DNA from 2 places in the Halobacillus sp. AWM4_238 genome. Region 2 is predicted to be linked to the other one. Evidence: predicted binding sites of a transcription regulator. Region 2 holds the regulator's gene; the other holds the start of a gene.
The links. The regulator NrdR, encoded in region 2, represses ribonucleotide reductase genes. The targets are predictions, from matches to a motif close to AACACNATATATNGTGTT.

Region 1 (15,727 bases), 260 kb from region 2:
AGCTGCTGTTCTCTCGAATAATCCTCAATTTCGCGTTCCCCTCCGTTCTTATCATTTTCCTTGGTGGTTTGTTTTCCGACGATTAAATTTTTATCGTACACTTTTTTATGTGTCGATGACAGGTTGATCATAATGTCAACAGCACTCACCCCTTGGATGTTCTCAAGAAGAGGTTTCAGCTGTTTCTCGTATTCTTTTTCCAACTGAGATATAGAGTCTGTCATTTCAGGTGTTTTTTCAGCCGATGTGTCAACTCCTGATTGACTTGGGACATTCCCATCATCAAGAGATGGAGATGGCGAACCACTTGGCTGAAACCAGTTGCTGGTCAAGATGATCAACACTCCGATGATACCAATCGCGATCAAATACTTCGTTTTATTCAGCTTTCTCCCCTCTTTGTTTGATAGAGGTTCCGTCAGCTTGTTCCACCATTTATTCATCCTCATCCTCCCAGCGGATAATGATTTGTTCTTCGTTTAATTCAAGATAGTCAGCGACCCATTTTAAGAGTTCTGGATCTTGCTTTTCTTCTTGGGTATCCCTTTCATCCATGATCGAGATCTCTACATCTTCAACCGACTGGGTCAGTTCTTCACGAGAAAGTGTGAGGGTAAGCATGTCCAATGTTTCCAAACTATAGGGTTGTTGATGGAAGCTCATTTCAACATCGACGAGAACCAGGTTTTGTTCTTCTTTTAATGGCGTCTGGATTTCATCTGCTAGTGCTTGTGTAACTTGTTCTAATTTATATGCATCTTGTCCAGCAAGTATTTCATTTTTCTTGGATTCTACATTCCCCTCAAAAACCTCTGCATCCAGTTGCTGCTGCATCGTCTGATCTGCCTGTTGGATCAGACGATCAGGATCGATTTTCAAAATTTGTAAAAGGGGTCCTAAAAAGATTAGTAACAACAAGATGGACATAACCAAACGAGCGTACTTCTGCATGACGCCGGACGGAAGAAGAGCGTCAGCAACCATCGCTAATAAGAGAAACAGAACAATTCTAGTGATCCACTCCACAAGATACTCCATGTTCACCACCCTATCTGACCATCATCGTAATGTTACTTGCTGCCACCATAATCACGATGACAAGAAAAAACATCATTGAGACCATGAGAAGTGCTGCGAAAATATAAAGGATATGTCTGCTCACGACGTCCATCGCCTGAATTATTGGTCCGTCTCCCAGGGGCTGAAGAAGAGCAGCTGCAATTTTATAGATAAGCGCGATGGCTAATACTTTAATGGCCGGGAATACAGCAATACCAAGTAAAATGACGACCCCAGCAATTCCTAGTGTATTTTTTAGTACAAGAGAAGCCCCCAGGATGGTATCGGTGGCATCCGTAAATAATCTCCCCACCACAGGTACAAAATTTCCTGTAACAAAACGAGCGGTTTTCATTGTAATTCCATCCTGTACAGCGGTTACTGTACCTTGTACAGATATCACTCCAAGAAAAATGGTCAAAAACACTCCCATGATTGCCATTCCAGTTTTCCTCAAAAGTTCAGCCAGTTGATCCACTTTATACGTCTCATTTAAACTTCCTACGATCAATAGAAGAGCAGAAGATGCAAACAATGGGATGAGTAAGTATTTGACCAGCAGGCCACTGGATTGGACAAGGGCAATAATAATAGGATGAAAAAAGGAAATAGACATCAAATGACTGAATGAGGCCATGATTCCAAGTAACAGAGGGATTAAACCGATCATAAAGCTGCTCATGCGTTCGATCGCACCTAGTGTGTATTCAATCACCTGCCGAAAACTCTCGAGAGCAAGGGTCAACAAAACTAAATACACCACCATATAAGCGATTTTACTTACCACAGAATTTTCAAATGCCGACTGGACGGAATGAAGCAGCGTACTGAATAACGTTAAAAACAATAAAGATGCAAGCAATTTTCCGTTAAGGAGTAATTCATGAAAAAAGAATTCCAGGATTCCAGAAAACCAGTCCGATGATTCAACAGAACTCTCACTTTGGATGAATTCTCGAAAATTATTCGTATGAAAGCTTGGTAGATAGTCTCCATACTGCTGATTCAACTGATTCCAACTTTCCTCCAATTCTTCTGTAGAGACATGGTCTATCATAGATATATCAGAATCTGGAGGGGAGGGAGCAGCATCAACGATGATTGGATGATTCAAGCAACCGATAACGATCAGGCAGCACAACAGTGTCCGTTTCATGGCATCCCCCCAGCTTCCTATGCCCCTGGAATGAAATTCAGAATAGTCTCGATTACAGCTGTAACAATTGGTATAGCGAGCATCAATATAAACAGTTTCCCAGCTAGTTCCACTTTAGATGCCAAAGAATTGAGTCCAGCATCCCGAATAAGCTGAGCTCCAAATTCTGCGATATAGGCAATACCAATAATTTTCAAGATCGTCTTAAAATACACCGGTTCCACTTGAGCCTTTTCTGCCATGTAAGACAACAATGCAAAAATATGTCTGACCTGATCAAGAATCGTTAAGAACAGGATGATGACCGTGAATAAAAGGAGTAGGAAAGCGACCGATGATTTGTGTTCCTTTAAAAGTAAAATCAATAAGGCCGCAACTAATCCTAAAGAAACAATTTGAATAATATCCATGTGGGTTACCCCTGGTAAAGAAAAACCGACTTGATTTGTTGAAACAGATCAGCGAGTCTGTGGAGAACGATGAACAGTACAATGATGAACCCTGTCAACGTCACAGCTTGTGCAATTTCTTCTTTTCCCATTTGTTTCAGAATGCTATGAATCATCGCGACAATAATTCCCACACCAGCTATTTGGAATAATATCGTTGCATCTTGGAGCACAAGGCCTCTTCCCCCTTTTGAAAAATCCATAAAATGAAATATCGTAACGATCTAAATGATTAATATAATGACGAGCAATCCACTTAATATCCCCATCCCTTTTGCCATCTTCTGATATTGATCACCGACTTCCAGTGCATCATGCAGCTCTCGATCGAGGTGATGGATGGTGAGTTGGATTTGTTTTTGCTGCTGTTCCAGGTCGTGTTGACCAAGTGTTCGTCCAAACTGCAACAGGATTTCGAATTCGTTTTTCGACATTGCATTCAACGACCAGTGTTTCTTTAACTGCTTGGACCATAAAGAATAGAAATCATCCCAAACGCCATTTTCATTGAGAATTCCTCGAAAGAACTGGTTAATGGGTTTAGGTAAATGGGAAGATAAGTTTTCACAAACTTCCATGAGCGAACATTGTCCGTAGACCATCTCTGCTTCTATCATCTGTAAAGCATTCTTCCATTGCCGAATATGGCCTGGACGCTTCTTGAAGCGGGAAGCCATATCAAACCCTGCCCAGGTCGTAACGGTCAATACAATGACGGCCCCGATCCATTGCATTTAATTCCCTCCCTTTGCCATGGCCCAGCACTTCTCCCGATTGGTCAAGTACGGTCCACCTTCTATCTTTTTGATGCGACATACGATCTAAAACAACATACCGTTGAAATACTTGCTCCTCCATCAATTGCTTTGCGGATGGACGCTTCTTTACATCTGCAAAGCTTTGGCCGTGAATGCTGCAAATCACTTCTACGCCTGTATAAGTTGCCTCACGAACAGCTTCCGCATCTTTTTGTCCACCAATTTCATCTACAATTAACACTTCAGGGGACATGGAGCGAATCATCATCATCATACCTTCCGCTTTAGGGCAAGCATCCATCACGTCTGTTCTGAACCCGACATCCAGTTGAGGAACTCCCCTCATACTTGCGGCAATCTCAGAACGCTCGTCCACTATGGCGACTTTTGCCGCAAGGTACCCCTGTTGATCGGACCCAATATAACGGCCCAACTCCCGAAGCAGTGTTGTTTTCCCAGAATGCGGTGGACCGATTACCATCGTACTCATCCATCGCCCGGATTGATAAAGGTAGGGAATGAGAGGCTCGATATTCCCGGAAGTCATTCTAGCCACCCTTATGTTCATGAAGGATATGTGCTTTAATGTTTCTACATGATCTTGATGCGTGTTCGTCTTTCCAGCCAATCCCACCCTATGGCCACCCTCAATGGTAATAAACCCTTCTTTCAACTCTTCCTTAAAACGGTAGAGGGAGAATTGGCTGATCTGGTTTAGGACGAAAGAGAGGTGGTCAGCGTTCATAATGGCAGTTTTAATAGATGCGTGACGATTGTTTTCAAGAATCTCTATTGGACGTCCAATCCTTAATCGAATCTCCTGCACACTCTTCCACTGAACCTCACTTTTTAAGAGATGCTGGATAGAGGGTGGGAACAAACGGATAATCTCCTTCATCCTCTCCTACTCCTTTATTAGGTTTACTTCATATGTATGTGCTTATCGAGAGCTTATGACTGTGAAATGGTATAAAACTAGAAGATTTTGAGAGAGGAACTAGAGGAGTGATAGAGCAAATGATAGAAATCACCCGCCATACCCTTATTAAGCTATATGGCAGGATTATGTAAGACTCGATTTCAAGACTTTTGTGCTGTGGGTAGGAGCTGCGGGGAATAACTCGCTTTCCGCGGGAGCGCGGTGAGCCTCCTCGGACTTCGTCTTGTGGGGTCTCACCCTGCACTATTTTCCCGCAGGAGTCTCGCCATTCCCCTCCGCCCCTTTGCTATAGGAGACTCTTGAAATCACTTCTGGAAGATTCAGCTTGTATGATTAAGGAAAGTAAATCATATTCCCCCTCCTAAAGCAGACATCAAGAACATAAAGCTTAATACCTGCTTAGGAGGGAAGAGCGTTTTCCTCTAACCCGGCGTTGAAAGGCCAATGCCTTGTACCATACTTCCGTATTTAGATTAGCGGCCATGGAAGTTAACATCATCCACTCCTTATAGGTAAAGCAGCTTATCCAGGAAGTAGTTTCGAGATCCTCTTATGGTCAAGGGGCGGAGGGAAACGGTGAGACTCCTGTTTTAAGTGTGGAGGCACCTTGATCAGCGGCGTATGGACTGGACTGAGCTGGCGGAGATAAAGGAAACACGAAGAACGAAGTGATTCGATGTTGACTTATCGTACAGAAGCGAGGGAAGTCTCACTAGCCGCTAGGTGCCGGAACCGGATATTTAAAAAGGGACGTGTGGGACAGGTGAGACCCCACAGAGCGAAGCTCGAGGAGGCTCACCGCCCGTCCCATGGAAAGCGAACTGTTTCCCGGAGCCACTAAACTCAACCAAACACCTCGAAACTGAGTCTTCAAGAAAAGGGAGCTTTTATGGAGGAGTAGTTATTCGTTTCTGAGGTCACTAGATGTTTACACAAAAAAAGAACTTGTCCGGTATGGACAAGTTCTTTAAGAGCTCCTATTAGGCACGGGATACGTATTTGCCATCCGTTGTACTGATGACCAATACTTCACCTTCATTAATGAAGAAAGGTACTTGTACAGTAAGTCCTGTTTCAAGCGTTGCAGGTTTGGTACCTCCGCTTGCGGTATCCCCTTTGATTCCAGGTTCTGTCTCTGTAACTTCGAGCTCAACGTTTTTCGGTAATTCAACACCGATGGTTTCACTTTCATAAGACTGAATGTGAACCTCCATGTTTTCTTTTAGATAGTTTAGTTGATCCTGGATAGTAGCTGTTGGGATTTCAACCTGCTCATAGGTCTCCATATCCATGAACGCATGCATATCACCATTGGCATACAGGTATTGCATCTTACGGTTTTCAATATGGGCACGTTCTACTTTTTCACCACCGCGGAACGTTTTCTCTTGAATATTCCCATTACGAAGGTTGCGGAGTTTTGAACGAACAAATGCCGCTCCTTTTCCTGGCTTAACGTGTTGGAAATCCATCACCTGCCAGATATCTCCATCCACTTCAATGGTTAGACCTGTACGAAAATCGTTTACTGAAATCATTTGACTTCCTCCTTTTAATTACAACGTGATTAATTCTTTGGTAGACTTGCTCAATCGTTCATTTCCTGTCTTCGTGACAATCGTGTCATCTTCAATACGGCAGCCGCCAACATTCGGTACATAGATGCCCGGTTCTACGGTAACAACCATACCTTCCTCAAGCGTCACGTCGGAGCGGAAAGAAAGCCCAGGACCTTCATGGACATCCAGACCAATTCCATGACCGGTGGAATGACCGAAATATTCGCCATACCCTTTGTCTTTAATGTAATCACGTGTCAGAGCATCCGCTTCTTTGCCAGTGATGCCTTCTTTTATTCCATCCATACCTTTTAACTGAGCCTGTAAAACGGTATCATAGATTTCTTTTAGCTGATCATTGATTTCTCCTACCGCTACTGTTCTGGTGATATCGGAACAATACCCTTTATAAAGGGCTCCAAAATCCAGGGTCACTAACTCACCGGATTGAATCTCTTTATCAGAGGCAACCCCGTGAGGCAGCGCAGAACGGTAGCCTGATGCGACGATAATATCAAAACTAGAAGAAGTTGCTCCCTGTTTACGCATGAAGAACTCCAGTTCATTCGATACATCGATTTCTTTCACACCAGGCTTTATGTAACCAAGAATATGTTCGAAAGCATCATCAGCAATCTTAACGGCATCCTTTAATATACTAATCTCCTCGTCTGTCTTAATCAAGCGTAATTTTTCAACAATGCCTGATGTAGGGACAAGTTCTGCGTCTAATGCTTCATTATATTGTTCAAAAAGGGTGTAGGTCACATGATCCTTTTCAAACCCGACCCGTCTCAACCCTAATTCTTTGGCTTTATCGGCTACCGTTTTAGGCATAGGTGTTTTATGTTCAAGAATCTCAAATTCTTTGGCTTGCTCGGACGCTTGTTCCGTATAACGGAAATCTGTAATTAATACCGCTTGATCTCTCGTCACTAAAAGAGCTCCGGAAGAACCGACAAATCCTGATATATACCTTCTGTTTTTAGGACTCATAATTAAGAGACCGTCTAGTTCCTTTGAAGCGATTGCTTTTCTTAAATTTGAAAGTTTACTCACGAATGATTACTCCCTTCACTTTCTATCTTTTGAATGATCCCCGATGTAGCTATTCGGTAGCCATCGATACCAAAACCGACAACTTGCCCCGAGCATACCGGTGCCAGCATCGAGGTATGGCGGAAAGGCTCCCGTGCATGGACATTTGAAATATGGATTTCTACCACAGGTTTTGAAATCGCACTAATGGCATCCCGCATAGCAATGCTCGTATGTGTATAAGCTGCAGGATTTATAATGATGCCTTCAGCTTCTTCCTCTGCACGCTGTATCCAGTCTACAAGATCGCCCTCATGATTGGATTGAAAAGATGTCACTTCATACCCCTGATCGCCGGCCACCTGCTCAACCAATGTTACAACATCTTCAAGAGATTTTTTCCCGTACGTATCTGGCTCTCTTTTACCTAACCTATTCAAATTCGGGCCATTGATTAAGAACAGCCGTTTTTTCCCCATTCACCCATCCCACCATTTCCAAAATTGTCATACACTTTAAGTTTATCATACTCTCCCTTCGTTTGAATAAGAATTCACTGTCTCATTGAACTCCCTATATTCATAGGAAATGGAATATCCAATAAAAATCCCGTATAAAATAAACAAACACCCTGTTGTAACCCATGTATCACTGTTTAATTCCATAAAAGTTGGAATAGCCGGGAAGATAGGGGTTAATAAGAAGTAAACAATCGCCCATAGCGTTATTCCATATAATGCTCCAGGCCACATCCCATTCGTTTTCTTCAAGAGAAGGTAGTAAATGAGAGCCGTGCCTAAAGATAAAATACCAACGATGAGAACGGCTAATACTTCAGCAAGCCATGTCCCTGTCCAATCCGTCTGCCAAAAAGAACGGAAAATAAACGATGCTGGAGAAACCTCCGTAAAATTGAAATAATAAGCCAATGCCCCTAGACCGCTCCATAATATCCCTGCCGTAAAACCCGTAATCAATGCTTTTGCTATGACACTTTGTTGTGGCTCTTGTTGTCTTTGATCTTTTTGTTTTTCAGCCATTTTCATCACCTCTATCCTCATTTTAACCAACCCCAAATTTTTCATGCTCTTTTCAATTGTTGGGCTAGTGATTCGGAAAGAATTGAGGTAAAATAGAAGTCCAACCATTATTTATAATCTTTTGTTTAGAAAAGCCCTTTGAAGGAAAGAGTTTAATAAAACATACTCTTTCACAATCAAAAATATAGATGGGCCTGCATATTTTACTCTATAAAGGAAACAATCTTAAATAGCACATAACAGCCTACAATCCGCCGCACCTGATGATGAAAAGTGTTGAAATAAGGGTATAGTTCAATAACCAGATATTCATAGTCGACCATTTCGAGAAGGGAGGAAAATATCATGCGTAATTGGATGACTCCTGTCATTTACACATTGATCGGGCTGGCCATCTTCTTTGTTGGCATTCAGCTGTTTACGAACACAACTGGCTTCCTCACCAGGATCGTCACGATGATCGGAATTGCTGCTCTCATTTATGGAGCCATATACTTCTTCTTCCTCCGCAAACGCGGTTTTGGTGGAGCGACAGGCGGGAACCGGAATGAGATGAAAAAATACAAGCAAGCGGTCAAACAATCCAAACAAAAATACAAACAACCTACACCTGCCATTAAGAAAAGTCCTGTAGCGAAAGCACAAGCCAAAGCCTCTACATTAGGGAGAAAAAACAGAAAACGTTCCAACGGGCCACAGCTTCGTGTCATTGAAGGAAACAAAAGCAAAGGAAAAAATCGAGCCACTTTTTAATGGCTCGATTTTTTTATTTCTATACGAATAACGTTAGGAATCATCTGCTCCACCTTCTCAAAAATTTACTCGCGTGTTCGCGACCTAAATCCATTAAGGCTTCTTTTTCTTCATTACTCATGTCAAAATCTGTTGTCTCCACCCCATTCACCGGGATGAAGATAATATCCTTACTCAGTGTTTTGGAAATGTATCTTGCATCATGAGCTTGTTGCATCGTTTTAAAAAGGGCATGAAACATTTGAATGGCGTTCCTAATCTTCTGCTCTGGCAGTTTATCAGGCTCGTCACTTAACTTCATTCCAATGATCGGCCTGGTCCGACAACCGTCCTGCTTCTCCCAAATCCACAAGGGGAAATTACTTAACACTCCCCCATCTACGATAATGGACCGGCCACGCTTTCCATGAATTTTAACCGGAATGAAGAAGTAGGGGAGTCCCGAACTCATTCTTACCGCTTTTGCTACAGAAAAAGTGGCTGGGTCTATGCCGTAAACTTTCTTCAAATCATCAGGGATGACGACAATTCTCCCTAACGTCAAATCAGAACAAATCACTTTCAAAGACCCAGGCGGCAGGTCTGCGAAAGTTCGGACACCTTTTTCACCAAGCCAGTCTTCAAGCACATTCTCCAACTGGTTCCCTTTATAAAGCCCCATCCGGTAATACAAAAGGAGCCATTTCATAAATGGAAACAGGCGGTCGGTCAATGGAACATCTACTAAACTGAGAAACGAAAGTTTTTTTAGTCTTTCCTTCAGTTCTTTAGCTGTGAATCCTGCTGCTGTTAAACTGGATAATATAGCTCCAGCAGATGTTCCAGCCACTCGTTTAAATGTGTAGCCTTGCTCCTCCAGTTCTTCAAGAGCCCCAATGAAAGCCAAGGCCTTCACACCGCCACCGGAGAAAACTCCGTCCACTTTCATCCTGCTTCACCCCGCTTTATTTCATTATAAACGCGCTTTTGGCAAATTAGAACGAAAGCAAACGAATCGGATTGTCCTGCTATTATTTATGGTTAATGGTGACTGACAAAATCGATGAAGGTTTTGCTACTTTTAATCGTTATTTGTAATTGCATTGGGATTGATTAGAGGCTTTCATAAGCGATGACAAGAATCGTATAACCAATAGTAATTGGTAAGCTCATCGAGAAAAAAGCTCAAAAAAACGCATGGAAGACCATGCGTTTTTTCACTCATCATTTTGTTCTTCATTCTTCTTTTGTACTTCTCTTAACGAATCCACCCGCTCTGGTTTTTCATCAAAAAATTGAACAAGATCACCGATACGGTCAATTGAATTCCAACTCATGTGGTGTTCAATTCCTTCAACATCGTCATAAATGTTCTCCTGATCGACCCCTATGATCTCCAAGAACTGCTCCAATAACTCGTGACGATATACGAGACGCTTGCCGACTTTCTTTCCTTTTGGTGTTAAAATCAATCCTCGATATTTTTCATAATTCAAGTATTGGTCGCGGTCTAGTTTTTGAACCATCTTCGTTACGGATGATGGATGCACCTGTAGGTTTTCTGCGATATCAGAAACACGTGCGTATCCTTTATCTTCAATCAAAATATATATTTGTTCAATATAATCTTCCATGCTAGGTGTCGGCATGTTGAACCCCCAATACCCTGTCTTATGTACACGCCCTAAACTGTTTGACGGACGGTTTGTATAGCATATGTTTCCACAACAAAATGATACACCAGATTCTTACCAGTGACAAGCAAGGCCTGTACAGAAGATTTTCCCTATTGGTATGAAGGGCAAAGAAGATTCATCCTAACGATAGAAAAGGACCGGTCGTTTAAACGACCGGTCCTTTCTATTACAATCCACATTTTAGTTGAGCATTACAATTCGTACATGTATTGCATCCACCAATATCCTCAACGGTACCCTGGCGACAAACCGGGCACGTATCTCCAACTTCAGATCCAATTGTCACCTTCGTCTTGTCAAGTTCATGAATGGTATCCATAAGAACAACACGTGGTTTCTTGTCTTCAGATTCGAAAAGTTCCGTCTGTTCTCCCTGGAAGTCATTTTCTTCTGCTTTCAAGGATAATACTTGACTATCCCTACTTCCATCCACATACACCGTACCGCCTTTGGCACCTCCACGATAAAGTCGTTGATACACTCTTTCCACTTCTTCTACAGTGTATCCTTTAGGAGCATTTACCGTTTTAGATATACTGCTATCTACCCATCGCTGAATGATGCACTGCGTATCGGCATGTGCCTCAGGGCTCATTGTCATCGCGGTGATGAACCAATCAGGTAGGTTATTTGGATCTTGCTCAGGGTGAGCATCCAAATACTCCTGAAGAATATCTGCTTTCACCTCGATGAACTTACCCAATCGACCGCTCCGGTAATAAGAGAAGGAGAAGTAAGGTTCCAGACCTGTACTCACACCTACCATCGTACCCGTACTTCCTGTAGGTGCAACGGTCAAGAGATGGGAGTTTCTGATTCCATAGGTAAGCACATCCTGACGAATATCTTCGGGCATTTCCTTCATATAACCAGTTTGTATGAAACGTTCACGCAGTTCTTTTGTTTCTGCATCCGTTTCCCCTTTTAAGAATGGAAAGCTTCCTTTTTCTTTAGCAAGTTCAACGGACTCACGATAGGCCGTTGTCGCAATAGCTTCAAAAATTTCATCCACCAGCTGATTTCCTTCTTCTGAACCATAAGTGGTTTCACAGTAAATCAACAAATCATGCAGCCCCATAACACCAAGCCCGATCCTCCGTTCTCCCAGGGCTTGTACTTTGTTTTCTTCTAAGAAATAAGGGGTTGCATCAATAACGTTATCCTGCATACGTACACCACGACGGACCGTTTTCTTCAGCTTCTCAAAATCAACCTGCTTGCGATCCTTATCTGCAACATTTGCCAGGTTAACGGCCGCTAGATTACAAACGGAATAAGGAGCAAGAGGCTGTTCCCCGCATGGGTTGGTAGCGACGACCTTTTGTCCATATGCGGTGGCATTTGTTTTCTCATTGGCGTTATCAATAAAGAATATGCCAGGCTCAGCCGAATACGTCGCGCAAATGTTGATGAGATTCCATAGTTCGCTCGCTTTCACTGTGCGGTATGTCCTTACACCAAATCCGCGCGCTTCCCATTCACGAACATCCCCACTTTGGTGCCATTCTCCATTGTATATTTCCATTTCTTTCTCCGTGTATGACTCAACATCTGGAAAACGAAGTTCATATTCAGTATCATTTTCCACGGCTTGCATGAATTCATTCGTGATACAAACAGAGATGTTGGCACCTGTTAGAAACTCAGAATTATGGACGGTATAATTTCCACCGAGGTGAAGCTTTTCTTCTGCTTCCTGAATGCTTTGGTCCGTAAACCCGCCTTGACCTTGAATGTGCTTATAATTGACTACACTTTGATACAAGTCTTTCTCCGTTTCAGTCAAAGGTGTAAACTTCAATTTATCTTTTGCTAACTGTTTAATCGCCTCGTCTTCAGTGTTCTGAATAAGGAAACGAAGGATTCTCGGGTTTTGCATCTTAGAAATAATAAACTCGAGAATATCAGGGTGCCAGTCGGATAACATAATCATTTGCGCACCACGTCTTGAGCCGCCTTGTTCAACAAGGTGTGTAAGTTTCGCAATATCATCGAGCCAGGACACGGAACCTGAAGATTTCCCATTTACCCCTCTAGCCAGCGTATTCCGAGGACGTAACGTCGATCCGTTCGTGCCGACTCCACCTCCGCGAGACATAATCTCCATCACCTGCTTGCGGTGATCTGATATTCCTTCTCGAGAGTCTTGGATGTACGGCATCACATAGCAGTTGAAATACGTTACATCTGTTTGTGAACCTGCACCGTACAACACACGTCCAGCAGGAATGAAGTTCAACTCTGATAACTCTTCATAAAATTCGTTGAAGCTCTGTTGTTTCTTTTCTGGATCCGTTTCTACTTCCGAGAGCCCCGATGCATTACGAAGTGCAATTTGTTCGTAGTAGACTTCCAAAGGTTTATCAATGGTATCGAGATTACGATTAATCAAGCCTGTCTTTCGTTCTTCTTCATGTTCGAGAACATTCATGAATTCATTTTCCACTCTCACAACTGCTTGGTGAGATTGCCAATCAATCGAATGAATAAACCCAAATCCTCTAGCAGGAAACTTAGGGTCGTCCTTGACTGTAAGAACAACGAAATCTCCTTCTGCAAGAGTCAACTTTTCTGTATCTTTAAACGCATATCTATCAAGCATTACGAGTCTTGAAACACCTTTGTGTGTAATCGACATAGATTCTGTGATTTCATGAACCTGCGGAAACTGCCTGATGTCTGCATTGAGGCGGTCCACATCAATTTTTTTGTGTACATCGGTGGAGGTCGTCGTCTGCATGTTAGCATCTCTCCCTTTGAACTAAATACTATTTGATATAAGTAACATACCACATATGCAAAAAGATAATCAATATATTGTGTTGTAATAATTTTCAGTCACCATATATTGTGCTGTTGAACGAATATGTAGAATCTTGTCAATCAAAAAATCGTGAGATATAGACCGAATAGTAAAGGGAATAGAAGAAAAACCTGTTCCTCATTGTTTCTTTGAGCTTTTTCATCATTTGCATCCCTATCTATTCTTCAAACCTCGACAAAATCATACTTTTCCTCAAGTTTCAGAAAAATTTTTTTGAAATACTCCCCATTCCCTCCTATAATAGATAGAGGAATAGAGAAATGAGGGGGATGGAAAGATGGATTTATGGATCTTAATCGCAGCGATTCTATTGATTATCGCTTTCGGTTTGTATAGATTCTTCAAAGCAAGAAAAATCATGACCACATTACCAGAAGACAAATTCCGTGAAGGGTACCGAAAAGCCCAGTTGATTGATGTCAGGGAGCCAAAAGAATTTGATGGCGGCCACATCTTAGGGGCACGGAACATTCCATTGTCTCAAATGAAAAACCGCCTGATTGAAATTCGTAAAGACAAACCTGTTTATCTATACTGCCAAAGTGGCGCCCGCTCTGCGCGTGCTGCCATGATGCTCCACAAGCAAGGGTATGAAGACCTCAATATGCTTGAAGGTGGATTCAAGAAGTGGAATGGCAAAATCAAAGCTAAAAAGTAACCACCCTCCCGGTTCACCAAGAACCGGGATTTATTTTTTTCCTCAAATTAAACTATAGATCCCTTTTCTTGAAGACTCAGTTTCGAGACTTTTGATGAGTGGATAGCGGCTGCGGGGAATGACTCGCTTTCCGCGGGAGCGCGGTGAGCCTCCTCGGACTGCGTCCTGTGGGGTCTCACCCTGCACTTTTTTCCCGCAGGAGTCTCGCCATTCCCCTCCGCCCCATTGCCATATTAGTATCTCGAAACCACCTCCAGGATTAGGCGCATTCTATACGTATTAGGAGCTGTAACACAAGGCTCCCATCGTATAGGAGCTCACAACCGCTTTCTTATTATAGGTTGTGATGTTGGAAGATGCTCCTTCTTGGTATAGGGGTTCGTCTCTCACATTATTGAAAGGGGTGGTTGGGAAGCTGCGAGACTCCCGCGGGAATGGATTGGCTGACGAGACCCCGCAGAGCTTTAGCTCGAGGAGGGTTGCCGCCATCCCCGCAGGAAAGAGAGTGGCTCCCCCCCTGCCGCTCAACTCAGCAACGAACCCTGAACCATCTCGAAACTGAGTTTTCAAGAATCCTGCCATATTGTTGAAGAGATAAAACCCGGAGTCCATATGTAGGTGGACTCCGGGTTTTTGTTATTGCTCTTTTTGGTATCTTAAAACAGGTTTACGTGCGGCTTGAGTTTCGTCCATTCGACTGACGATCGTTGTATGAGGAGCCTCCTGGACCTTTTCAGGATCATTCCTTGCTTCGTCAGCGATTTGAATCATACGGTCAATGAAATCGTCCAAGGTTTCTTTTGATTCCGTTTCTGTCGGTTCAATCATGAGTGCTTCTTCCACATTGATCGGGAAATAAATCGTTGGTGGGTGATAGCCGAAGTCAAGTAAACGCTTGGCCATATCCAACGTGCGTACTCCAAGTTTTTTCTGTCGCTTTCCAGACAAGATAAATTCGTGTTTACAATGGCGGTCGAATGGAAGGTCAAATTCTTCTTGAAGACGGCGCATCATGTAATTCGCATTGACGACGGCGTATTCACTTACTTTCTTCAACCCTTCCGGCCCCATTGTCCGGATATACGTATACGCACGGACGTTAATACCGAAGTTTCCATAGTAAGGCTTCACTCTTCCGATTGATTGAGGGCGATCATAATCGAATACGTACAGATTATTTTCTTTCGTCAAAATCGGTGTTGGTAAATACTCCGCGAATTCTGCGGTTACTCCGACAGGACCTGAACCTGGTCCTCCGCCACCGTGAGGGCCTGTAAACGTTTTATGAAGATTCAAGTGAACGACATCAAAGCCCATGTCTCCAGGACGTGCATAACCAAGAATCGCGTTAAGATTGGCTCCATCATAATAAAGCTTCCCACCCGCTTCATGCACGATAGCCGCCATTTCTTCAATATCCTCTTCAAATAAACCGAGTGTATTCGGGTTGGTAAGCATCAATGCTGCCGTTTGTTCATCGACCACTCGTTTCAAGTCTTCTAGATCTACGAGACCTCGTTCATCTGACTTGACCGTGACAGCTTCAAAACCTGCGACTGTCGCAGAGGCAGGATTTGTACCGTGAGCCGAGTCCGGCACAATAACTTTCGTCCTGTTCATCTCACCTTTTGCTTCATGATAAGCACGGATCATCATCAATCCTGTCCATTCCCCATGAGCGCCGGCAGCTGGCTGCAAGGTAACGGTATCCATTCCAGTGATCGCAGCCAAAGACTCTTGCAGATCATACATTAAATGCAGTGCCCCCTGGACACTTTCCACCGGCTGGTACGGGTGGATATGACTGAATCCAGCCA
Region 2 (15,727 bases):
TTATTCTCAAATCGAGCTCCGTGTCCTTGCTCATATTGCTCAGGATGAAAAGCTTATGCAGGCGTTTAGAGAAGGGGAAGATATTCACACCCAAACAGCAAGTGAAGTGTTCGGGGTATCGAGCGATGACGTTACTGGTGAAATGAGAAGACAGGCGAAAGCAGTTAACTTCGGAATTGTATACGGGATCAGTGATTATGGGCTTTCCCAAAGTCTTGGTATTTCGCGGAAGGAAGCTCAAGCGTTCATTGATAAATATTTTGAGAGCTATCCTGGAGTGAAGTCTTATATGGATGACACGGTGAGGGAAGCGAAAGAGACAGGGTATGTATCTACATTCATGAACCGTAGGCGATACCTACCTGATATTAAGAGTCGAAATTTCAATAAGCGCAGCTTTGCCGAGCGGACGGCTATGAATACACCGATCCAGGGTAGTGCTGCAGATATCATAAAGAAAGCAATGATTGACCTTGAAGAAAGACTCCAAGAAGAGAAGATGCAAGCCAAAGTTTTGTTGCAAGTGCATGACGAATTAATCATTGAAGCACCAAAAGATGAAGTGAAGCAATTACAGGAGATTGTATCATCCGTCATGGAAAATACCGTAGATTTAGATGTCCCTCTAAAAGTCGATTCTTCTTACGGGGACACATGGTATGATGCAAAGTAAGAGGAGAATGAAACGATGCCAGAGTTACCTGAAGTAGAAACAGTCAGAAAAACATTGAAACACCTCGCATTAGGAAAAGAGATTGAAAAAGTGTCTGTATTTTGGGGGAACATCATCAAACAACCTCAAGACCCTAAAGAGTTCGAACAGTTACTGATTGGACAGACCATTCAGGACATCGACCGGAAAGGGAAATTTCTGATCTTTCATATGGATGACATTGCCCTTGTCTCCCACCTGCGCATGGAAGGGAAATTCGGCGTGTATGAAGGAGCACTAGAGAAGCCTAAACATACCCACGTAATTTTTCATTTTACGGACGGAACTGAACTCCGATATAACGATGTTCGTAAATTTGGTACCATGCATGCTTTTCCAAAAGGGATGGAAATGGAGAACAAACCACTCATTCTATTGGGACCTGATCCTTTCAATGAAGCTTTCAACGTTGAATATTTCTATGAGAAGCTGAATAAAACCTCAAGAAATATGAAAGCCGTTCTGCTTGACCAGTCGATCGTGGCTGGATTAGGAAATATATATGTGGACGAAGCCCTCTACAGAGCAGGGATTCATCCTGAACGAATTGCGAATACACTGACTAAAGCTGAAGTTGAAAAAGTCCGTGAAGCAAGTATCTCTGTTATCCTTGAGGCCATTGAACAAGGGGGAACGACCATTCGTTCCTATTTGAACAGTCAAGGAGAAATCGGGATGTTCCAGCAGAAGCTTCGTGTTTATGGGAAGCAGGATACAGATTGTGTCCAATGTGGAACTCCAATTACGAAGTTGAAGGTTAGTGGAAGAGGAACGCATATCTGTCCTACATGCCAGCCTTTACACATTCCTAGGTAAACCCCCATATACTATCCCACAGCTTAAGTTATGAAGGTGTGGGATGCATGGGGATTGGCATGTTCATTTTTTTGTTCGTCACGGCAGTCAGCATCGATAGTTTTGGGATTGGCTGCGTATTAGGTTTGAAAAAAGTCGGCCTTACATTAAGAGGCGTCTTTTTAATAGCGATTGTTTCAGGGTGTATGTTTTTGTTGTCCTCCTACTTCGGTCATTTATTAGCGGCAGTTGTGGCAGCGGACGACGCTGAACGTGCAGGGGCACTTGCGTTAATTGGAATTGGTATCTATTTTCTATGGCAGTTTTTCAAAAAAGAGAAGGATAGTGAAGCGAAGAAGGAACCATGGCTTAACCCGGCAAAAGTACTGAATGATCCTATAGCAGCGGATGTTGATCACTCCGGTGGTATCCGTGGAAAAGAAGTATGGCTTTTGGGAGCTGCATTATCTCTCGACACAATAGGTGCTGGAATCAGCGGGGCGCTCATGGGAATTCCGATTTTATTCACAGCGATTATGATTACCGTCGCCACTTTTTTTATGCTCGGTTGTGGGATGTTAAGCGGTTCAAAGCTTAGTGATAAAGCAGAAAGTTTATCCATTTTACCAGGCGTATTACTCATAATCATTGGTTTGATTAAATTATCTTAAGGAGGTGTCAGGATGACTTTAGTCATTGGATTAACGGGAAGTATTGCAAGTGGAAAAAGCACAGTAGCTAAGATGTTCAAAGATATGGCTATTCCTGTTATTGATGCCGATCAAATATCGAGGGATGTCGTGCAGCCCGGAGAACCTGCTTTTCAAGATATCATAGAGGTTTTTGGAGAAGAAGTGATTGAAGAGGGCGGGGGTCTTGATAGGAAAAAGCTCGGAAAAATCGTCTTTGCCGATGAGAAAAAAAGAGAGCGCTTGAATGGAATTGTCCACCCTAGAGTGAGAGAAGAAATGATCAGGCGGCGGGAGCAATATAAACAGCAACAATATCAAGCGGTCGTCCTGGATATTCCTCTCTTATTCGAAAGCAACTTAACTGACTACGTAGAAAAAATTCTCGTGGTTTATGTGGATGAAAAAACACAATTGAAGCGATTGATGGAAAGGGATGAATCGAATCGAGAGGATGCTGAAGAACGCATTCACGCACAGATACCTGTGAAAAAGAAAGCAGATATGGCCGATGCGGTCATTGATAACACGGGATCTGTTGAGGAAAGTTTACAGCAATTAAAAGACATACTTCAAGGTTGGAACATCGTATAATAACACGTCTGGGTAGACGTGTTATTTTTTGTAGAAAGTTTTCATTCTTTATGTAAAACCGCTTACAATATGTTATACTAATTTAGGAATTGGAGAGTAAAAGTATATCATATATAGGGGGCTGGAACAGCATGGGGAAAACAAAGATTGCTATTAATGGTTTGGGAAGAATTGGTCGCATGGTATTTAGAAAGGCTGTGGCGGATGAATCTATGGAGTTGGTAGCCGTTAATGCAAGTTATCCAGCCGAAACAATTGCTCACATGATCAAATATGACAGTGTGCATGGACGTTTTCAAGGGGAAGTCAATGTCGTTGACGGGGACTTAGTCGTCAATCGAAAGAAAATAAAGCTTTGCTCTACAAGAAACCCATTGGAACTGCCGTGGGATGCACTGGATATCGATATTGTAATCGAAGCAACAGGCAAGTTTAAAACCAAAGAAGAAGCAGGTCTCCACTTGGAATCTGGAGCTAAAAAAGTAATTATTACTGCGCCAGGAAAACAAGTAGATGCAACAATCGTGATGGGTGTCAATGAAGAATCCTATAGGCCTGATCGTCACGATGTCATCTCGAATGCCTCCTGCACTACGAATTGTCTCGCCCCTGTAGTAAAAGTGTTGGAGGATGAATTCGGCATTGAAAATGGTTTAATGACAACGGTCCACGCCTTCACTAACGATCAGAAGAATTTAGATAATCCACATAAAGACTTACGACGGGCTCGTGGTTGTACTCAATCGATCATCCCTACATCAACTGGAGCTGCAAAAGCCCTAGGAGAAGTGATTCCGACTCTTCAAGGGAAGTTGAACGGGATGGCCTTGCGTGTACCGACTCCCAATGTATCGCTTGTTGATCTTGTCGTGGATTTAAAGAGGGAAGTTACGACAGAAGAAGTGAATGAAACCTTTGAGAAAATGGCTATGGGCGGGATGAAAGGAATCTTGGAATACAGTGAAGAACCACTCGTTTCCATTGATTACACAACATCTTCATCCTCAGCTATCATCGATGGACTATCTACACAAGTCATCGATGACCGTAAAGTAAAAGTGCTGGCCTGGTATGACAATGAGTGGGGTTATTCCTGCCGAGTGGTAGATCTTGCTAAGTATGTTGGTAATATGATGAAACAAGAAAAAGAGGCCCGCGTGTCATAAACCATTCGCACCCTATTGTATCTATGCTCCTCCCGAAACCAGCAAGATGATATGTACGAGAGGCAGTAAAATATTTCTTGCAAATTAGGGGTAAACCATATATACTTTCTCTTGAACTTCTGAATTTCATATAAATTCATGTCTACTCAAAGGGTTAGGACCTCTCAGGACTAACTTTCCCCCGTGGTAGTGCATGGCTGTTATTTCAGAGGTAATGAAGAGTGAATGTACAAAGGGGGATCCTTAATATGGATACAATGGGAAGACACGTAATTGCTGAACTGTGGAATTGTAATGAAGAAAAATTGAACAATATGTCGTATATAGAACAAGTTTTTGTAGATGCTGCCCTTAAAGCAGGTGCAGAAGTGCGAGAAGTCGCGTTTCATAAATTTGCCCCTCACGGAGTTAGTGGTGTCGTCATTATTTCTGAATCACATTTGACGATTCATAGCTTCCCAGAGCATGGGTATGCAAGTATTGACGTTTATACATGCGGAGACCGCATTGATCCTAATGTTGCTGCTCAGTACATCGTTGATGCACTAGAAGCGGGTAAAAATGAAACCGTAGAAGTACCTAGAGGAATGGGACCTGTAGAAGTACAGCAGTCTCGCGCTCTATAATGGAAAGAGAAGCCGCGCAGTCATTCTGCGTGGCTTCTTTTATCTTTATAAACCATTTGATAGATGGTTGGATTCGACTCCGGAGTTCAACGAATGCAGGGTTCTTAGAGACTAGAATACGAGATAATAGAGCGTCGTTTTCAGGGAATAATCCATAGTGTTTAGAACACGCTCGTTTTCGTTGGGTTTCAATAATCATTTCTTATTTTCATAAGTCATGTTAAAATAAAGGGAGATTATGTCGAATGGAATTGAAGGGGTTAGGTAAGTGAAAGCATTTATTTCCAGGTATTTCAGCAATCATTCCGAAACGAGTGAAAAGCATAAGGATTCTGCGCTTGTCACACACTACTATAAAGCTAAGCATGATGATCTTTTCCGTGCTGTTGAAGGACTGTTTCCGTCGCCTTCAGAAATTGTTGCAAGCTCTAAAGAACGTGGGGAACTGACCGTCAAGTATAAAGGAAACAGACGTGCGTTTATTGTTGTGACGGTCATTATGGTACGTCCTTTTCGAACAGCCGTTGACTTTTCTGTTACCACAGACTCAGGAGGTCCGGTTGATTTTGGGTACAGCCGGAATCTAATCGTTCAGCTTTATAAAAAATTAGACAGTCAGTTCACAACGGTGGACCCTTCCTGAGTACTGCCGAAAAGAAGATGATGTGGAGTTGATCATACGTGAAGTGCCCGAATTGCCACTATAAAAGTACAAAAGTCCTTGATTCCAGGCCCATTGAAGAAGGACAGGCGATCAGACGACGCAGGGAATGTGAACAATGCCAATTCCGATTTACAACGTTTGAACGGATCGAAGAAGTTCCGCTGATCGTTGTGAAAAAGGAAGGCACAAGGGAAGAGTTCAGTCGTGAAAAGCTGATGCGTGGACTGATCCGAGCTTGTGAAAAGAGACAAGTGGCCGTGGAGGAACTGGAAGGCGTGACCATGGATATTGAAAAGGAACTAAGAAATCGTGGCGTGTCTGAAGTCATGAGTGAAGATATTGGTGAAATGGTGATGGAGCGTCTGTCTGACATTGATGAAGTTGCTTATGTTCGTTTTGCTTCCGTATATCGACAGTTCAAGGACATCAATGTTTTCATCGACGAATTAAAGGAATTAATTAAACATGAAGACAATGAATGAGCCTGTTCCGGCTCATTTTCTTTTTCTGGGATTAACGTTTTTTGTAAGGGAGATCTTGATTTTTTAAGATTTGAAATGAATCTTGACTTCCTTATTGAATGAGTGAATAAGCTTTAACGATTGAAGGAGGTGGAGACGGTGAGTTACTCTATTGGCAAACTTCTCCCAGTGGACGGGTTTAAAATTATACGTAGTGGAGAACTGCCTCGTAGTTTTCATCGTTCCTTGTCACATTTATACCAGCCGATTGTAGGGAGATTGGCTGTTTCTCTTTATCATGTCCTTATATCCGAATCGGAAATGGTTGAAGGAGGACAAGTACAGTCTCACCATACCTTGATGTCTTACCTTTCTGCACCTTTGGACAGAATATATGAAGCGAGGGGGAAATTAGAGGCCATCGGGCTTCTACGGACGTTCCGCTCATATGATGAAGACCAACAGGCCGTATATCTCTACTCTGTCCGTCCTCCGTTTTCTCCTGAAGAATTCTTTCTCGATGATATGCTTTCCTTACTGCTTTATCATGAGCTGGGTAAGGAGAAGTATGACCGTTTAAAAAGCCGTTTAGTAAACACTGAACAAACGATTGAGGGTTTTACTGAAGTAACGGCTACTTTTGATGAAGTTTTTCATAATAAAATGATTGAAACCGTCCAAAGAGAAACGGAAGCCATTGCAAAGCAGCAAAATCATCAGCAAGAATCAAGAGGTCCGGTAGCGTCCATGGATCGAGTAGACTTTCATTGGCTGAACCATGCTTTAAAGAAGCGAATGTATCCATCAGAGCAAATCTTAACAGGTCGGAACAAAAAATTAATTGTCCAACTTGCTACGTTGTATGACTTATCAAACACGGAGTTGGAAAAAGCCGTCACATGGGCCATTGATGAAAATCACTACTTAGTTGAAGAAGAGTTGAAGGCAGCCTGTCATGATTTCATGAAGGAACAAACAAATGACAGCCAAAAGGATGCCGCTTTAGATCGTAGAGAGAAAATGAAGGTCGAAGATACACCATCAAGTGGGACGAAAGAAGATCAGTTCATTCAAATGCTGGAGGAGATCTCTCCAAGGGAATTGCTTGAAGATGTATCCAGTGGAAACCGGGCATCAGAGCAAGACTTGAAAATGATTCGTGACGTAATGACGGAACAAGGGATAGAACCAGGGGTTATGAATGTTCTCGTTCATTACGTGTTGTTAAAAACGGATATGAAATTGTCTAAGCCTTACCTTGAGAAAATTGCAAGTCATTGGGCAAGGAAAAATGTCACAACGGTTAGACAAGCGATGAACCTCGCGAAAGCTGAACATCAAAAGTACCAGCAATGGGGTAAGCAGAAATCCTATAAGCGTAAAAATCAAAAAGAAGAAGTGATCCCTGCCTGGTTTAACCAGCAAGAAGGACCTCAACATGAGAAGGGGAAATCTGTACAAGTCAATACAGACGATATAGCAGCAAGGATTAAGAAACTGACTAACAAAAGTAATTAAAAGGGGGGAGACCATTGGAACCTATTCAACAGTCGTTGAAAAAATGGATGCGTAACAACGAACAGTTTCAAAAACGAATGAACCATATGAAAGCGGAAGTTATGGAATCTTCAGAAGTGAAAAAGTTGATGCAGGAGCATGAGGAGTTAACAGAAGAAGCGATCGAGAAACAATTGATCAAACTCTATGAGTACCGAACTCAATCCAAAAACTGTGAAAAGTGTCCGTCGCGTGAAGAGTGTATCAACATCTTACCAGGGTATGTTCCAAGAGTAGAGGTGGAAGGCTCTGACGTGAAATTGATTTATGATAAATGTCGCCGTCAACGGAAGCACGAGCAACAGGAAGAGCAAAAGTCTTTAGTGAGAAGTCTGCATATGCCACGTGAAATTCTTGAAGCCTCTTTAGAGCGGATGGATCTTCAAGACCCTGATCGGGGAGCTGCGGTGGAGCGGACCGTTCATTACATTGAAAACCTAAACGATGAATTGCCAAGTAAGGGACTGTACTTTCATGGACCATTTGGTGTAGGGAAAACTTATTTCCTAGGAGCGATCGCCAATGAGTTAAGCTCGAAAAACATCCCTTCCATGGTCATCTACATGCCCGAATTCGTAAGGGAAATTAAAGCTTCCATTAAAGATGACTCTATGAATGAAAAGATTGAAGCATTTAAGGAAGTTCCTGTACTCATGCTTGATGATATTGGGGCAGAATCTCAATCCGCCTGGTTTAGAGACGAAGTCCTTGGCAGCATTCTCCATTACCGGATGATGGAAAGACTTCCTGTTTTCTTCACTTCAAACTATAATTTAAATGAGTTAGAAAAAGTGTTGATGACGAGTAACCGTGGAGATGTAGAACAAGTGAAAGCGAAAAGAATCACTGAGCGAATCCGCCAGCTTAGTGAAGGTGTCCATGTAAATGGTCGGAATAGGCGCGGATAGCGATTACAAAACTGAAGACACTAGCATGATTCCCACCTCTCTCACATAGATATAACAGGGAATAGCCAACTTTATGTCATAGGTGAATCATCTTTTAATGGTTGATTTTCAGTAAAAGCCCTGAGGTCTTCCATTGAACATAGAAGTTGAATGAAGTCGGGACGAGGGGGAATTCTGGTGTTTTGCATTCATTTTTCTAACCGTACGGAAGCGGTCCTATTCTATAATGCTATTGTCTCAGAACAAAAACTTTGGATTTTCAAGGAACAGAAAGACGGATTTGATGTGAGGTTGATGAATGCTTCTTTAAATGGAGCTTCTTATGTGGAGGCCATTCGAGCTTTTTTACAATTGATTCGGAAAAGGAAAATGCTCGGATGGATGGAAGGTGTGTTGAAATACCGGTACCATTATGAAGATGTCCAAGAAATACAGCGGATGCTTGAAATAGGACAAGACTTCGAAGATAAACCACCAGGGGGCCTCCACCTTCCGCCGATTTACCACTATTTGCGCGCGTTTATCCAGGATTACTTAATTGCCAGAAGTTTTGTAGATTTTGACGAGCTCAGTGCTGCTTGCTTGCAGTCCGTTCATGAATCGCTTATTGATTACACAGGGAAAATCATTGATGAATACAAACAAGAAGAGTCCTATCAACTGTTGGTTGATTCGTGGCGCCATAGGGTCCACCATAAAGACACAGGCGTGCAGTTGCTCCATTTGCTCGATGATGGTCGTTTAACCTATTATCATGATGAAGGGAATCCGATTAGTGAGTCAGAAACGAAGTTGTACATGAAGCAATATCCGGATAATTGTATTGCTCATCTTCCGGTCGAATGGCCGGTCACTCCAGCCCTTGCTCATGCACCTGATGAGTTGATCATTTACTCGGACGAAACCGATCATTCCAACTTGGAGTTATTAATGAATATCTTTGAAGAAAAAGCTTCTTGGAGGCCTAAATCACAATTTCCTTTCAAAATGGGTTGATTTCCTTTTCCTAAATGGATATAATAACGTACATATCTAAACAACGGCTTGGAAAAGGACACGAACATAAAGTGACGCGAGATCAGAGAGAGGAGCCATCGGCTGGAAGCTCCTTGTTGACGGCTTTATTGTTTACCACCTTGGAGCTCTGTCTGTGAACATATGATTAGTAATAGACAGCGTCTGATCCGCGTTAAGGAGAATGAAGCCGCATGGTCAAACTTTGCGGGAATTTGGGTGGAACCACGAGTGATAACGCTCGTCCCTTAGCTTATATGCTGAGGGACGGGCGTTTTTTATATTTATTTTAGATAAAAGGAGTGTTAAACATGTCGAATGCGATTCAAATCAAATTTCCAGACGGTAACATAAAGGAGTTTGAGAGAGGTACGACAGGTGAAGAAATCGCACAGTCGATCTCCCCTGGCTTGAAAAAACAAGCCCTAGCAATCAAGTTAGACGGCGAACCATATGATTTGAGAAGGCCGATTGAACAAGATGGTGACATCGAAATCTTGACATATAAAAATCCAGAAGGTTTGGAAGTGGTCCGTCACTCATCTGCTCACCTAATGGCACAGGCGATTAAACGTCTGTATGGCAACGTGAAGCTTGGTGTCGGTCCAGTAATTGAAAACGGATTTTATTATGATATCGATATGGAAGAGTCTCTTACACCTGAAGACCTTCCTAAGATTGAAAAAGAAATGCAGCGCATCGTCGATGAGAATTTAGAAATCGAACGCATTGAGCTTTCACGTGAAGAAGCGATTGAGAAGTATAAAGAGATCGGTGATGATTTGAAACTGGAGCTGATCGAAGCGATCCCTGAAGGAGAGCAGGTGACTATCTATCAGCAGGGAGAATTTTTCGATCTTTGCCGTGGGGTCCATGTTCCGCAAACAAGTAAAATCAAAGTCTTCAAGCTTTTGAGCATTTCTGGTGCCTACTGGCGTGGAGACAGCGATAATCAAATGTTGCAGCGGATTTATGGTACAGCGTTTGAAAAGAAAGCTCACCTTGACGAGTACTTGCAAATGCTTGAAGAAGCAAAAGAAAGAGATCATCGTAAATTAGGGAAAGAACTAGACATTTTCACAGTCAATCAAAAGGTCGGCCAAGGATTACCCATGTGGCTTCCAAAAGGAGCAACTATCCGTCGTACAATTGAGCGTTACATTGTAGACACAGAGGAACGCCTGGGATATGACCACGTTTATACACCGGTACTAGGTAGTGTGGACTTGTACAAAACAAGTGGGCACTGGGATCATTATCAGGATGATATGTTCCCGACAATGGAAATGGATAACGAAGATCTCGTTCTTCGTCCGATGAACTGCCCACACCATATGATGATTTACAAAAATCAACTGCACAGCTACCGTAATCTTCCGGTACGTATCGCTGAGCTAGGCATGATGCACCGTTACGAAATGTCCGGCGCACTTGCAGGATTGCAGCGTGTACGTGCAATGACATTGAATGACGCCCACATCTTCGCTCGTCCGGATCAATTGAAGGATGAATTCAAACGTGTTGTTCGTCTCGTACAGGAAGTGTATCGCGACTTTGGTATCAATGATTACTACTTCCGCCTTTCCTACAGAGATCCTGAGGATAAAGAAAAGTATGTCGACAATGACGCGATGTGGGATAAAGCCCAGGCGATGTTGAAAGAAACGATGGAAGATATGGAGCTTGAATATGTAGAAGCAGAAGGAGAAGCGGCCTTCTACGGTCCAAAACTCGATGTTCAAGTGAAGACAGCTCTTGGAAAAGATGAAACACTGTCTACTGTTCAATTAGACTTCCACTTGCCAGAGCGCTTCGACCTGACATACGTTGGAGAAGACGGAGAAGATCACCGTCCCGTTGTTATTCATCGTGGAGTCGTATCAACAATGGAACGCTTTGTTGCTTTTCTTATTGAAGAGTATAAAGGAGTATTCCCAACTTGGCTCGCTCCAGTTCAAGCGAAGATCATCCCAGTATCCGCGGACGTACATCTTGATTATGCGAAGAAACTTGAAGATGAATTACGTGAAGCAGGAGTGCGTGTCGAAGTCGATGAGCGTAACGAGAAAATCGGTTACAAGATCCGCGAAGCTCAAATGCAGAAAATTCCATTCCAGCTTGTGGTTGGTGACAAAGAAATCGAAGACCATGCGGTTAACGTCCGTCGCTACGGGGAACAGAATTCCGATACTAAACCGGTGGAAACATTCAAACAAGAAATCCGCAACGAAATTGATCAAAAACTGCTACGGAAGTAAAAGAACAAAACCCGAAAGCTTTCATAAGCTTTCGGGTTTTTGGTTTCTTTCTATCTATTCAGCTATATGGCAGGATTGTGGAAGACTCAGTTTCGAGATACTTATATGGCAGAGGGGAATGGGGAGACTCCTGCGGAAAGCGAGCTATTCCCCGCAGCCCCCATCCACTCAACAAAAGTCTCGAAACTGAGTCTTCAAGAAAAGGGAGCTATAGTGGAAGAAGATGTATGGTTTGGCCATGTAAAAAAGCCTTGATTTTTGTGGGTTCATGGCTTATCCTAGTTTAAGTAGTCATGTCGACGGAGTTTAGTTGTTGACATGCATCATAAGGCATGCTATTATAATTTAGGTAACTGAATGAACGGATCTAGAGACAAGTAGGAGCACCCGCTTCTCACCTGATCGACGCATAGCGCAGTTGGCAGGTCACTTATTCCTTTGATTATTAGGAGTCGTGTGGGTGCAGTATGTGTACCGACACTTTTTTTATTTGCATCAGGAAATCTTGTCGATGACAGATCTCATATAAGTTTTCTAAAATTTGTTGGAGGTGGCTCGATATTAGCAAGGATAACATGAACGTTAATGAAAAAATCCGTGCCCGTGAAGTTCGTCTGATCGACGTGAATGGTGAGCAACTTGGAGTTAAATCACGTAACGAAGCTCTTGATATTGCAGCAAATGCAAATCTTGACCTTGTTATGGTGGCACCAAATGCGAAGCCTCCGGTTTGCCGAGTGATGGACTACGGTAAATATCGTTTCGAGCAGCAAAAGAAAGAAAAAGAAGCTCGTAAGAAACAAACGGTCATCAAAGTCAAGGAAGTTCGTCTCAGCCCAGGGATTGAAGACCATGACTTTAATACAAAACTTCGTAACGCACGTAAGTTCTTGTCTAAAGGTGACAAAGTGAAAGCATCTGTCCGTTTCCGCGGGCGTGCAATCACACACAAAGAACTTGGACAAAAAGTACTTGAACGCATGGCGGATGAGTGCAAAGACATTGCCCAAGTTGAGACCAAGCCTAAAATGGAAGGTCGTAGTATGTTCTTAATGCTTGCTCCTCTTAACGAGAAGTAAGGAACTGAATCAAGTTAAAGGAGGAAATTCACATGCCAAAAATGAAGACCCATAAAGGTTCTCAAAAACGCTTCAAAAAGACTGGAACAGGTAAGGTGAAACGTTCTCACGCTTACACTAGCCACTTGTTCGCGAACAAATCTACAAAACAAAAGCGTAAGTTGCGTAAAGATGCACTAGTTTCTGCTGGAGACTACCGCCGCATCAAGCACATGCTTCCAAACGACTAATATCGATTGATTTAAATAGGAGGGATTACCATGCCACGAGTAAAAGGTGGAACAGTGACACGTCAACGTCGTAACCGTGTCCTTAAACTAGCAAAAGGTTATTATGGTTCAAAACATGCACTATTCAAAACTGCAAAACAACAAGTAATGAAATCAGGTCAGTATGCTTACCGTGACCGTCGTCAGAAAAAACGCGACTTCCGTAAGCTATGGATCGCTCGTATCAACGCTGCAGCGCGTTTGAACGACATTTCTTACAGCCGTCTAATGCACGGTTTGAAGCTTGCAGGTATTGAAGTTAACCGTAAAATGCTAGCTGATCTTGCTGTAAACGATGAGCAAGGTTTCGCAAGCCTAGCAGAGCAAGCTAAATCTGCTCTTAAGTAATAAAATGACAATGAAAAGAGCCATTTCCGAACGGTAGGAAATGGCTCTTTTTTATACTCATAAACTTAAGAATATACATAGTACGTTAGACAATATTTTGAAGGAAGGTATTTTTTTATGGATTTTGTTATCCTTGCAGGGATATTTGGAATCGTCATCAACCTCATCCTTTTCATTATGATGGGGGTAGATAAACGTCGATCTAAAAGAGGATCTTGGCGTATTGAAGAAAAAAGACTCTGGGGAGTGGCTTTAGCAGGAGGAGCGCTTGGAGGTTGGATAGGTATGATGGTATTTAGGCATAAAACGAAACATACTTCGTTCAAGTTCGGGTTTCCTCTTCTCACCCTCTTGTATTTCGCAGGGGTCGTCTATCTGGTGGATCAGTTCTATCTCTAACCCCTCTGTCATATTATGTAGACAGGGAGGGGGATGAGATGGGCGAAACAGCAAGTGCCATTTTCACATGGTTAGAACATCAAGAAGCCTGGGCACCGCTCTTATTCATTGCTATTCATTTATTACGACCATTTTTGTTTTTACCCGTTATGCTCGTTTGTATCACGGGTGGCGTCTTGTTTGGACCAATAGCTGGAAGTGCGTATTCGGTGGTAGGTACAATGCTCTCAAGTTTATTGTTTTATCGCACCATCAGGCTCGTTCCTTCTGGCTTAAAAAAATTGAGGTCGTTAAAAGAAAAATGGCTAAAGAAAAACGCTCATTTGACAGTAAAACAAGTGGCAGTCTTAAGACTTGTACCATTTATTCATTTTCACTTACTATCCTATTGTCTATTGGAGATTAGTGCAGACTTTAAAGAATATGCGAAATCATCTTTATTTGCGAATTTACCTTTGGCAGTCGTCTATACATCTGTCGGACAATGGATTACCTTATTATCCATTCCAGTGATGATTTTATTTTCCGGTGCTTTAATCGGTTTAAGTTTTTTAATACGCAAAAAATATGAAGTATTCTTATGGAAAGATTTTTTCCAGACGAGTCCATAAAGGAAAGCCTCACTCAAAGGAGTGGGGCTTTTTTTCATCGTGATTGTTTAGTGGTTGGATAATCAAACGATTCATTGGGTATTTCCACTCAATAGAAGCATAGGGATAGCGAATCAAGATTTCTTTCTCCATAAAGTAAAGATCTTCTCTATCCAGTCCTTGTAACCTTTCAGGGTTGTGTACACTCACACTAATATTAATGACCTCAAAAGCATCCTCCGTGGCCCCTAAATATTTCTCGCCTTCGAACACATGTCCTTTTAGTGTCATTAAAAAGTTTTCCTTTGAATTCTCCTTATTATCATGAAAATAAAATTGTTTCTTGTCCTTGGCAAGCTCTAATTTTCTCCGTGGATTGACAATGAATTTATAGGCGGTATAAATAATGAAGGCTATGGCAATCAGTAAGAGCAACCGGAATAATAGGATGATCATTTCTTTCATCTCCCTGTAACTGTTCTTTTGCTTCCATACGTATGAACGTATCCTTTTGTTTCAAAAAATGATACATTTAATGAGAAAATTTTTAAAGAGGGCTCTGTTAATCCTGTTGATGATTATTTAAGGAAATGGAAGGATTCTGTAAGACTTGATTTCGAGACTTTTGTTAGAGCTAAGGGGCTCCGGGAAAAGGTTCGCTTTCCGTGGGCGAGTGATGAGCCTCCTCGAGCTAACGCTCTGCGGGGTCTCATCTACCACGCACTTCCCACAGGAGTCTCACCGTCTCCCTCCGCCCCTCGGCCATGGAAGATTCTCGAAACCACACCTAAAAGATTAGCTTTTATCATTAACGATAGTGGATTATATTAACCGCTCCACAGAACGTAAAACTTGATGCAGAGTGCTTTATACTTCTAACAGTCGGATAGTGGAAGACAATCCAACATGGTAAAGGGGTTCGTTCTCTCCTACATCGAATGGGGTGGTTGGGAAGCTGCGAGACTCCCGTGGGAGAAAGGAGATCGGCGAGATCCCGCAGGGCATTAGCCCGAGGAAGCTCGCCACTCCCCCACAGGAAAGTGTTCAAATGCGGAATCGCCCTGGTAGACACGACTGGCATAAGCAGAACAGCAACGGAATGTGCCCTTTCATTCCTTGCTGTTCTGCTTATGACGCGAGTGTCTGGGCGATGGAGCTAGACGAGTTGCTTCCCAGCCACCCCTGACGCTCAACCAGGCAACGAACCCCGGGAACATCTCGAAACTGAGTCTTCCACAATCGGGAGCTTATATATAATGAGCAATGAGATTTAACAGATCATAATATAGAGGAGTGGTAGAGGATGAATTGGGACAGTTTGTATAGTATGCAGTGGAAATTAGATCATTATATAGAAGAGCAGCACGGGATTGAGAAAGGACAGAAGGTTGAGGAAAAAGTACTTGCGCTGCTTGTGGAATTAGGGGAACTTGCTAATGAAACCCGTTGCTTTAAGTTTTGGAGTACAAAAGGGCCGAGTGAGAAATCTGTGATCTTGGAAGAGTATGTAGATGGTGTCCACTTCCTGCTTTCTCTGGGATTAGATCTTGATTACCGTTATACATCTACTTCACTGGTGGAATCCAATTCCCAAACAA

Region 1: ACXACN_RS08215 (vitamin B12-dependent ribonucleotide reductase) is a predicted target of NrdR. The motif match lies at 13,266-13,283, and genes of this name have one in related genera.

Annotation. Positions count from the first base shown of each region.
Region 1 covers NZ_JBSWSY010000002.1:1,572,510-1,588,236, forward strand. The annotation lists gene spoIIIAG (stage III sporulation protein AG) at 1-443, opposite strand, end outside; gene spoIIIAF (stage III sporulation protein AF) at 436-1,038, opposite strand; gene spoIIIAE (stage III sporulation protein AE) at 1,049-2,215, opposite strand; gene spoIIIAD (stage III sporulation protein AD) at 2,233-2,625, opposite strand; gene spoIIIAC (stage III sporulation protein AC) at 2,631-2,837, opposite strand; gene spoIIIAB (stage III sporulation protein SpoIIIAB) at 2,889-3,398, opposite strand; gene spoIIIAA (stage III sporulation protein AA) at 3,343-4,320, opposite strand; gene efp (elongation factor P) at 5,343-5,900, opposite strand; gene ACXACN_RS08185 (M24 family metallopeptidase) at 5,919-6,980, opposite strand; gene aroQ (type II 3-dehydroquinate dehydratase) at 6,977-7,438, opposite strand; gene ACXACN_RS08195 (YqhR family membrane protein) at 7,484-7,999, opposite strand; gene ACXACN_RS08200 (SA1362 family protein) at 8,345-8,752, shown strand; gene ACXACN_RS08205 (patatin-like phospholipase family protein) at 8,793-9,680, opposite strand; gene mntR (transcriptional regulator MntR) at 9,949-10,380, opposite strand; gene ACXACN_RS08215 (vitamin B12-dependent ribonucleotide reductase) at 10,595-13,168, opposite strand; gene ACXACN_RS08220 (rhodanese-like domain-containing protein) at 13,530-13,910, shown strand; gene gcvPB (aminomethyl-transferring glycine dehydrogenase subunit GcvPB) at 14,547-15,727, opposite strand, start outside.
Region 2 covers NZ_JBSWSY010000002.1:1,831,385-1,847,111, reverse strand. The annotation lists gene polA (DNA polymerase I) at 1-673, shown strand, start outside; gene mutM (DNA-formamidopyrimidine glycosylase) at 689-1,528, shown strand; gene ACXACN_RS09565 (manganese efflux pump) at 1,576-2,178, shown strand; gene coaE (dephospho-CoA kinase) at 2,191-2,790, shown strand; gene ACXACN_RS09555 (glyceraldehyde-3-phosphate dehydrogenase) at 2,922-3,956, shown strand; gene speD (adenosylmethionine decarboxylase) at 4,205-4,582, shown strand; gene ACXACN_RS09545 (cytosolic protein) at 4,851-5,225, shown strand; gene nrdR (transcriptional regulator NrdR) at 5,264-5,728, shown strand; gene ACXACN_RS09535 (replication initiation and membrane attachment family protein) at 5,867-7,225, shown strand; gene dnaI (primosomal protein DnaI) at 7,240-8,172, shown strand; gene ytxC (sporulation protein YtxC) at 8,350-9,168, shown strand; gene thrS (threonine--tRNA ligase) at 9,498-11,444, shown strand; ribosomal protein L20 leader region at 11,814-11,937, shown strand; gene infC (translation initiation factor IF-3) at 12,020-12,523, shown strand; gene rpmI (50S ribosomal protein L35) at 12,556-12,753, shown strand; gene rplT (50S ribosomal protein L20) at 12,784-13,140, shown strand; gene ACXACN_RS09500 (DUF1294 domain-containing protein) at 13,258-13,539, shown strand; gene ACXACN_RS09495 (TVP38/TMEM64 family protein) at 13,578-14,150, shown strand; gene ACXACN_RS09490 (sigma-w pathway protein ysdB) at 14,160-14,585, opposite strand; gene ACXACN_RS09485 (dUTP diphosphatase) at 15,433-15,727, shown strand, end outside.